Regions from separate parts of the Lacticaseibacillus jixiensis genome, predicted to be linked through region 3. Evidence: riboswitches for the same ligand, from Rfam matches in the RefSeq annotation. Region 3 holds a riboswitch; each other region holds the start of a gene.

Region 1 (3,276 bases), on a different contig from region 3:
TTGCGTATAAACTGTGGCAAAATACGCCAAAGCTGCTTGTTGCGACGGGATCGCCGCCAGGAACGTCATGTTGAAGTCTTCTTTCCAGTCGACGAAGCTGGCGCGGGTGCCGCGATAACTCACGTAATACAACTGCGGCGCCAGGGCAAAAGTCACCGCCGAGAATTCTTGTTGGCGATCCGCGTCCAAACGTGCCACTGGCGCCAACCACTGCACATTGCGATAGCGCGGGGATGCCGCTGCTGCGGCCAACAGTTGCCGATTGCCTGCTTCTTGCCAGGTGCCTTGCACCAAGCGAGCCTGTGCTTGCGGCGTTAATGAGCCCAGGCGTCCGCTGGTGTGCGGCGTAAAGGCACAATACGCTAGTTGCGCCAAAATCGCTGCATCAACCACGCTTAGCGGCGCTTCGGCAAAAGTGGCAGTGCCATATTCGTGAAGATAATCGATCATCGTGGCCATGTGCGCGGCCCCTTTCCGGTAGTTTCTGCGCATAGTGTACCACGGTTGCTCAGCAATCGGGTAGAACCGGACAGGCATTGCTCCGGCGCACGAGGAAGGCGTCGGCGCAGGCGGTGCGGCCGGCTTCAACCACGCAAAGTACGCGTGTTTTACGCCTAACTTTTGAGCTTTGCACTCGCCTGCGGCTCGCCTTACAAAGCTCAAAAGTTGCCGCGGGTGACATCGAGTAAGCCTCGCAAAAGGCGCGAGTCTCACTTGATGTCACCCGTTTCACGGCCTGACCGACGCCTTCCTCGTGCGCCTGCGCAACGCCTGTTCTCCAGTATTTGGATCAGGATTGTGATTTCTTTGGGAGAGTTCGCCGAAGAATCTAGATGGCGCTTCCAGTACAACTGTGTTATCCTAAAGCCAATTAAATAATTAATTGAACACTAGGGGCGCCGCCAGTAGCGGCCGAGATAAGCATACACTGCTTGGTCCCTTGGAACCTGTAAGTTAGGACTTGCGTAGGGAAGTGTCGTGAACTGTTTTTTTTCAGTAGCGTCGCAAATCCTGCGGCGCTATTTTTTGTGCCCAGAGCGAAGTGGCGCGCACTTAGCCGAGTACGATGGCGTAGCTAAATGTACCCGCATTGCGCCACGCAGCTCGACGAAGAAACCAGAGTGAAGCAGCCCGAACTTAGCGGTGGATATAAGGCGGGATGGCAGTTGGGCGGTTTTGGCCCAATTGACGTCACGACTTATATCACGCCGCGTTGGGCTGCGCAGCTCGACGAAGAAACCAGAGCGAAGCAAAGCGCATTTAGCGGCTGATATAAGATGGGATGACGCAAAGGCGTTCTTTGCCTTGGCGGCGTCACGGCTTATATCACTGCCGCGTTGCTTTGCACAGCTCGACGAAGCCCAGTCACAACAACGTTATCTCAAGGAGGAATGTTTTATGAATACTGAATTGTTAGCCCAATTGCAAACGACCCATCCGTTGGTGGTCAACTACGCCAATTTTGTCACACCCAACTTTGTTGCCAATGGCTTGAATGCCTTGGGTGCATCGCCGATCATGACGTTGGCTGAGGAAGAAGCGGATCAGTTGATGACTGCGGCCAACGCGCTAGTGATCAATATCGGCACCATCAACCACACCGACATGCCGCTGGTGTTGGCCTTGGCCGACGCGGCCAAAGCCCATGCCAAGCCGATCGTGCTTGATCCGGTGGCTGTTGGCGCGACCAGTTATCGCGCCGAAGCGGCAAAAAAGTTGCTGGAAGATTACCCGATCAGTGTGATTCGCGGCAATGCAGGCGAAATCGCGTTTTTGGCAGGCATTGAAGCCAACGCGAAGGGCATTGACGCCGGGGATGCTGCTGCGGCACCGGCTGAATTGGCGCAACATTGCGCGCAGAAGTACGGTTGCACCGTGGTGGTTTCCGGCAAAATCGACGCGATCGCCAGCGGCAATAATTTGGCGACGGTATATAACGAAACACCGTTGTTGCCAGCGGTGGTGGGTTCAGGCGACTTGTTGTCGAGCATCATCGGCGCGTACGCAGGCTTGACCGATGACTACTTTGCCGCTGCTTTAATGGGTGCCGCAACGCTTGGGGTTGCTGGCGAACAGACTGCAGCAAAGTTGGAAGCGACGCAAGGCGGGACTTTTGCGGCCCAGCTGTTGGATACTTTGGCGACATTAGATGTTGAGAAACTCAACACACTGACCCGCTACGAAGCCGCTCGCCGTGCCTAGAAACCAGAGCGGAACAGCCCGAACTTAGCGGGTCAGTTAGCCTAGCCATCGTGCTTGGGATGTACTTTGTCCCGAGTACGATGGCGTAGCTAAATGCACCCGCGTTGGGCTGTGCAGCTCGACGAGAAACCAGAGCAGAGCAAAGCGCACTTAGCGGTGCTCGACGAAACCCAATAAGGAGAACAACATGGACCAATTTCCTCAAGCATTATCGATCGCCGGTTCCGATTCCGGCGGCGGGGCCGGCATGCAAGCTGACCTCAAGACGATTCAATCGCGGCACGTTTTTGCCACCACGGTGTTGGTGGCGATCACTGCGCAAAATACCCTCGGCGTGCAAGATTCGCTGGCTTTGCCAGAAGCAATGATCGATGCGCAATTTGCCAGCTTGGCCGCAGATCTGGCCATCCGCGCTTGCAAAACCGGGATGCTTGCTGACGTGCCCACGGTGCGCGCAGTCGTTCGCAACCTTAAGCGTTACGACTTCGGCCCGCTGACAGTCGATCCGGTGATGATCGCCAAAGGTGGTGCGTCGCTGTTAAGCGAAGATGCCATTGCCGTGGTCCGCGACGAATTATTACCATTGGCGACTTTGGCGACACCGAATTTACCTGAAGCCCAGAAGCTGGCTAACATGACGATCACCACCACTGATGATATGAAAGAAGCAGGGCGGCGCATCCTGGCCACTGGCGCGCAGAACGTCATCATCAAAGGCGGCCACCTTGAAGACAGCGACTCAGCTAGCGACTATGTTTTGTTGGCCAGCGGCGAAGACTTCTGGATGCCGGCCAAGCGCGTTGACACGATCCGCACGCATGGCACCGGCGACACCTTGTCGGCTTGCATCACCGCCGAATTGGCCAAAGGGCGCGACTTGGCAGGCGCCATTCGCACCGGCAAAGCCTATGTAGAAGCGGCGATCAAAGACGGCATCATTGTTGGCCACGGGCATGGGCCGTTGAATCACTGGGCATATCCGGAGGACGCATATGAAAACTAGTCTCAAAGACAACGCATTGTTATGGTTTGGCGCTGCCATCAGTCTGGCGGAAATTCTATCCGGCACCTTGT
Region 2 (3,276 bases), on a different contig from region 3:
CGTTCACATCGTAAAGGAGAACACCATGTTATCTGCAAACAACGCTCTAATGACCACCTTGAATGACATCCGCGAGGTCTGGGGTATTTTGTTTCACCCAGACCACCTAGGTAAAGCGGCTCAAGTTCAAGCATTCATGTATATCATCAAAAGTACGCTATTTGATATCGTGGCGATTTATGTCATCATGTGCGAAATTCTCGCCTTCATCCGGCTCTACACGCATATTCACAATAACCGCCAAGCCCAATCGCAAACCAATGTTGCCAGAAAGTCTCGGTTATCCAATCGATATCTGGCTTGGCTATTAATGCGGACCAAGGAATATTTCACACCTTTAAGCGCATTCTTTCTCATCGGACGTTGGAAACTGTTCATTATCCCACTGGTACTGGGCCTGATTCCTTTACTCAACTATCTGATTGTTTTTGTTGGAACAATGGTGGTTTTGTTTCCAGCGATCGTATTGTACTTCGCTGCATTTGCGATATTGTTATGGCGCCTCAGTATGTTCCTCGCCAAATATGTCACCATCATTGCAAGATTCATCTTCTCGATTCTTGACCACTTCAGTCTGCATGTCACAACTGGCACATCATACGGCCCCACAGCGCACAAAGGCGGCGACTTGGGCACCTACAAAGATTCTAGCGGACGTACCCGTGTCGTTAATTCAGACGGTTACGCTCGGGATTTCGGTGGTAATAAAGTCGGTAAACTGGGCTCCAACGGCAAAGTCAAGGATCTCAGATCCAAGGACAACAGTCGGCATCTATGGTGATCCTGAAGCTCGATTCATACAGTAACCGGCTAAACACTTACCTCACAAGGAGATCATCGCATTGAAAAAGCTAACCGCCTTTACCATTATTGCCATGACCACACTCTTACTGTCTGCTTGCGGCAACAATTCGTCAGCAAAAGACTCAAACAGTTCCAAAGACAAATCGGCCTCTGTCTCCCGCGCAAAAGCTGAATCAGCTTCAAAGCAAAAAGCCTCATCTGAATCCAAAGCCAAAGCTGTCTCAGAAGCTGCGGCAAGTTCCAAAGCAAAGGCCGACGCCGAATCCCGAGCTGCTGCATCCAGCGCTGCGGCAAGTTCAAGTGCCGCTGCCTCTAGTACTCAAGCAACGATCAAGCCGCTAACAAGTCGTGATTTCGAAACTGTCGAAACCATCATTTGGGAAGCAGATAAAACCTTCGACGAGAGTCAAATTGCGGATCAAAAATTGGTAAACAACACAATGGGCGTTCAAAGCGATGGCTCATTCGTGATTGATACATATGGTGGGGCTAAGGGGCTCAACGTGTATACCGTTATCCCTAAGTCTGGAAACCAATACGAAGTCGTTGCTCAATATGGCTCGATGCAAACTCAAGATTCACTGGCATCATGGGATAAAATCACGAAAACCGTAACAGATATCTATCGATAATCCGGTTGCAGCTCTCGGATTTGCTGATCACAAGTTTAGTTCATGCGATTGCATAACTGTTTGCATTTTGTCTTGTCACCTGTTACACTCGAACCAATTGAATACGTGTATCTGGGGTGCTGTACAAGGCTGAGATTATACCCATCGAACCTGATCCAGGTAATGCTGGCGTAGGTAGATCACATCTGCACGTGACGTGCGGTGTTTTCTTGTATCTTCAGTGTGCCTCCAGTTACTCGATTCAGAGAAAGTGGAGGTTTTTTTGTATGGGAAAATCAAATGTACAGCGTCTGGCAATTCTGGCGATGATGATCGCCTTAGACGTCGTGTTGTCGCCACTGTTTCGTATCGAAGGCATGGCGCCAATGTCCAGCGTGATGAATGTCTTGGCTGCGGCAATCATGGGGCCGCTGTATGCGACGTTAATGGCTTTGATCTGCGGCATCATCCGCATGGGCTTGATGGGCATCCCCCCATTGGCCTTGACTGGGGCGGTGTTTGGCGCGGTATTGGCCAGTTGGGGTTATCGCTTAGCCAAGCACAATTGGGGGGCTGCGATCGGTGAAATCATCGGCACCGGCTTGATCGGGTCGCTGGCATCATTTCCCGTGATGGTTTGGTTCACCGGCAGTACCCAAGCCTTGTATTGGTTTGTCTACACGCCGCGGTTTTTTGGCGGGTCGATTTCCGGATCGATCATCGGCTTAGTCGTGTTGTATCAACTTGACCGCTTAGGGATGACGGCAAAGCTGCAGCGGATCTTCAAAGGAGTCGTCCATGCCAAAGTCACTGATTGAACAATTTCCAGCCGTCTTCAAGCAATCGTTGCCGTTTACCACGCCCCCATTGGTGCAGTGTTTGACCAACGAGATCTCTGTGGAAATCGTTGCCAATGCCTTATTAGCCGTTAATGCCAAACCGGTCATGGCCGATGATCCTCGTGAATTGGCTGATTTTATGGCCCAAAGCGATGCCGTGTTGTTAAACTTAGGACACTTATCGGCTGCTCGCGAAGCCAGCATTCGCTTGGCCAGCACCACTGCAAAAGCACACCGGCAACCAGTTGTAATCGATTTGGTCGGCATCGGCGCCAGCTCCATTCGCGCTGCCTTAGGCCAACAGTTATTAGCCGATGCCCCCACTGTTGTCAAAGGCAACTTAGGCGAAATGCGACATCTGGTCGGTTTGCCCAGTCGTGCACGCGGTGTCGACAATCATCAAGCTGACAGCGCAGCATTGGCACTAACAGAACTGGCCGATCACCTGCGTGCGTTCAGCAAACGTTATCCGCATACGATTTTCTTGGCGACTGGACCAACTGATCTGGTGGTTTCTGCGACATACGCTTGGCGCCTTGACAATGGCGTTTCGCAACTCGACCGCTTCACTGGTACCGGCGACATTGTCGGGGCTTTAATCGCCGCTAATTTAGGCAATGGCATCGAGTCGTTTGCGGCCACCTGCTTGGCGGTCAGTTACTTCAACTGTTGCGGCGAAGCGGCGCAGGCCATGGCACTGCAAGCCGGGCTGGCCACGTTTCGTTTGCATGTTATCGACCAGCTGTCATTATTAGGCTGCAACTCGGATTGGACAGCTAATATCAAAGGAGCATCCCTATGAATCCAAGTAATCTGAAATTATATCTGGTGACGAATCGCTATCAAGATTCCACTGCTGATTTTCTGGCTAAGGTTGAAGCTGCTTGTGCCAATGGCGTGACCATGGTCCAGCTGCGGGAGAAAAACCTGAGCTCGCGAGCCTACTATGCCTTGGCCTTGCAAGTCAAGGCCATCACGGATCGCTACCAGCTGCCGTTGATCATCGATGATCGCGTTGATGT
Region 3 (3,276 bases):
ATAAACGCTTGAATGCGTTGGCCACTTCGCAGCGCTTGGGCATCGATCGGATGGTCGAAGCGCAACAAGAAGCCATCAGCTTAGGCCACGGCTTGATCGGCCATGGTCAAGCTGCCGGGGTGCCAGAACTTGTGCGCAGCTTGTTGCGCACCGATGCGGCGCTGATCACCACCATGAATGATGTGCAACTGTTGTCGTCGCGGCAGACTTTTACACGCTGCTTGTTTGACGATATCCAACAAGCCGTTGATCATATCCACATCGAAGCCTACACCATTGAGCCGGATCAAACCGGCAAGGCGTTGCGCGATTTACTGATCCAGAAGGTGCAAGCTGGCGTGAAGGTGCGCTTGATGTATGATGCATTTGGCTCGCATCGCTTGAATGCCCGCTTCTGGAAGCCGTTGCGGCAAGCTGGCGGACAAGTGGTGCCGTTTTTTGCGACCAGAATGGCGCGCTTTAACCCGCGGATCAACTTCCGCAATCATCGTAAACTGGCGGTGATCGACGGGCGCATCGGGTACATGGGCGGCTTTGATATCGGCAGCTCGCCTAAGCGGTTGGCCATCACGCGCGACATGCAGCTGCGGGTGATCGGCCAGGCGGTGGCGGTGTTGCAGGCGCGGTTTTTCATGGATTGGAACACCACTGCCAAGGTGCAGAAGGTGCATTTTCAACATAGTTATTTCCCAGATCCTGCCGATCACGGCACCACGACGATGCAAATCGTTTCCAGCGGTCCTGAATTGGCCTATGAAACCTTGAAGTTAGGCTATTTGCGCCTGATCGCCATGGCCAAAAGCAGCGTCTGGATCCAAACGCCGTATTTCGTGCCAGACGACAGCTTAATGGATGCCTTGTTGATCGCCATCAACGCCGGTATCGATGTGCGCATCATGGTGCCGCACCACACCAATCAGCCGATGATGGCCAAGGCCTCGCGGTTTTATTTGGATCGCATCGTGTTAGGCGGCGGGCGCGTGTATGAATACGAGCCGAGTTTCTTGCATGCCAAAACGGTCATCGTCGACGCGCGCATCTTGGCAACAGGCACGGCAAATTTCGATATTCGCAGTTTCAAGTTGAATTTCGAAATCGCTGCGTTCTTGTATGACGCCGACAAGGCCAACCAAGCTCGAGCGTTGTTTAAACAAGACATGCGCGCTGCAACGCTGTGGCAAGCTTCTGACGTGGCCAATCAAAGCCGCATGCAGCGCTTGACGGCAGAGCTGGCTCGGTTATTGGCGCCGATCTTGTAGCTTGTCAGCACAAGTGGTCTATGTTATGATGCATCTGTTATTAATTTAAGAGCCCGTCACAAAGGGGAGCCATTGGCTGAGAGTGGGGAAACCCAGACCCTTCGAACCTGTTCGTTAATACGAGCGTAGGGATTGTGAACGTCGTTTTCATACGACCTTCTTTGTGCAGGCTTGCCAAAGGAGGTTTTTTGTATGCACCAATCGAAGCATTTGCAAGTTGTTCTTGAGGTGGCCATCATGGCTGCTTTTGCCATGGCGCTGGAATATTTGCCGCACAAAACCGGCATCAGCTCTGTGGAAATGGTTTATGGTATGATCCCTGTCACAGTCTTGGCCTTGCGCCGCGGCATGCGCCCAGCGATGGCCGCAGGTTTGACTTGGGGAATTTTGGATCTGTTGTTGCGCGGCATCGGCGAAGGCTCGGTGTTGAACTTGTGGCAAGGGTTCATCGAATTCCCAGTGGCTTTCACTGTGGCTGGCTTGGGCGGTTTGTTCTATGCGCCGTTTCAACGGGCGTTGCACGCTGATGCCCAGCACAAAGCGCTGGGTTACGCGATTGCAGCAGTATTAGTAGGCACTTTCGCCAAGTATTTGTGCCACTTCTACGCTGGTTGGGTGTTCTGGGGTTCCTGGGCGCCAAAAGGGATGCCGGCTTGGCTGTACTCGCTGTACATCAATGGTTTGTCTGGTGTCTTCACCAGCTTGTTGACAGCCGTAGTCGTTGGCGCTTTGGTCACGATTGCCAAGCACCTGTTCTTGCCTAAGCTGCAAGCAGGCTTAGCGCAAAGTTAACTGAAACATTCGCCGCTACTTTCAATCTATGCAGATTGAAGGTAGCGGCGTTTTTGGTGGGACCGGACTAGTGAAGCTGCGCGGCGGGGGCGTCAGCGGTGGGCACAGGCAGTGCGGCCGGCTTCAACCGCGCAGAAATTCGCGCGTTTTACGCCTAAGTTTCGAGCCCCGCATCGCTTCGCTTCACTAGTCCTGCGTTATGTGCAACAAGTTAGATACTGGCTGGCTTGACTGTGGTTGGAATAGGCTGTGAAGTAATGTCAATTGTGGTGATTTGCTGTGTTCTCAACTGAATACTGGATCAATTACCAACCTGAATCCTACTGTGGAGGAAATGGCAACCGGGGGCAGCTGGGGCGGAGGCCAAATGGCGTCAGGGGTGTCGTTGTTCTTAGCACCGCAGCGCAACGCGCGGAGGCGCTTAGAACAAGGCGTGTGTCAGAGATCCACTTTGCGTACGGAGCGCGGCGGAGACGCAAAGTTAGCACAGACTGCGCCCATCCCTCTACTTCGGTCGCCACGCCATTTGGCCGTAGTCCCAGCTGCCCCCGGTTGCCATTTCCGGCCCCATAAGAAAAGCCCCTGCACCACAGCAACAGCTGCAGTCCAAGGACTCGTGTGATATTAACGTTGTTGTGCGTTCTGGTCAGCCTGTAAATACACTCACTGCTGCCAACAGGGAGCCCAGGATGGTCACGATGAGCATTGCCCAAGCTGCAATGTGGGTGATCCACCAGAACTTGGTATGTGGTTCTCGCTTCATGAAGCCGCCTCCTTGCCGATATTCTCTCTTGTAGTGTACACGCCTTAAGAGCGGTTGTCTATTGCAGGCTTTTCAAGCGAGCATTTAGCAGGTACACTGAACTTATCAAACAGGAGGTGGGGCAGATGCGGCTGCTTTGGATCATACTGCCAGTAAGCTTGTGGCTGATTTTGCTGGTGCTGGTCGCCAAAGTGCATTACCAGCGAAATTTATTCTATACATTCATGAGCATCGTGTCATTAGTGGCAATTTGGCAGCTGACACAGCGCAGTTTGACCAATTATTTGTGGGTGGTGTTATTTTCCGCCGTTATTGTTGCGATGTTGACGGCGTTCTTACAGCTGGCTCAGCTAGGCGACTTGTTATTTCACCGCTATTTCCACCAACTGGCCCGCATCATGGTCCTGGCCACCACTTGCTGGTGGCTGGGTGCGATTTATTTGACAAAATAGGGCGGACGCC

What was found. Region 3 has a riboswitch for thiamine pyrophosphate ahead of thiT (energy-coupled thiamine transporter ThiT). Riboswitches for the same ligand answer to the same signal wherever they lie in the genome.
Region 1: it holds a riboswitch for thiamine pyrophosphate, as region 3 does, so the genes downstream of both, thiM (hydroxyethylthiazole kinase) here and thiT (energy-coupled thiamine transporter ThiT) in region 3, are expected to answer to the same signal.
Region 2: it holds a riboswitch for thiamine pyrophosphate, as region 3 does, so the genes downstream of both, thiW (energy coupling factor transporter S component ThiW) here and thiT (energy-coupled thiamine transporter ThiT) in region 3, are expected to answer to the same signal.

Annotation. Positions count from the first base shown of each region.
Region 1 covers NZ_BAAFPR010000003.1:194,000-197,275, forward strand. Annotated here, with positions in the region: gene ACGG90_RS03275 (Mbeg1-like protein) at 1-459, opposite strand, end outside; TPP riboswitch at 883-989, shown strand; gene thiM (hydroxyethylthiazole kinase) at 1,399-2,202, shown strand; gene thiD (bifunctional hydroxymethylpyrimidine kinase/phosphomethylpyrimidine kinase) at 2,390-3,205, shown strand; gene cytX (putative hydroxymethylpyrimidine transporter CytX) at 3,195-3,276, shown strand, end outside.
Region 2 covers NZ_BAAFPR010000018.1:45,980-49,255, forward strand. Annotated here, with positions in the region: gene ACGG90_RS10945 (hypothetical protein) at 26-781, shown strand; gene ACGG90_RS10950 (hypothetical protein) at 843-1,436, shown strand; TPP riboswitch at 1,539-1,630, shown strand; gene thiW (energy coupling factor transporter S component ThiW) at 1,703-2,233, shown strand; gene ACGG90_RS10960 (hydroxyethylthiazole kinase) at 2,214-3,056, shown strand; gene thiE (thiamine phosphate synthase) at 3,053-3,276, shown strand, end outside.
Region 3 covers NZ_BAAFPR010000011.1:10,530-13,805, forward strand. Annotated here, with positions in the region: gene cls (cardiolipin synthase) at 1-1,259, shown strand, start outside; TPP riboswitch at 1,312-1,408, shown strand; gene thiT (energy-coupled thiamine transporter ThiT) at 1,452-2,051, shown strand; gene ACGG90_RS08500 (DUF4044 domain-containing protein) at 2,698-2,814, opposite strand; gene ACGG90_RS08505 (hypothetical protein) at 2,940-3,266, shown strand.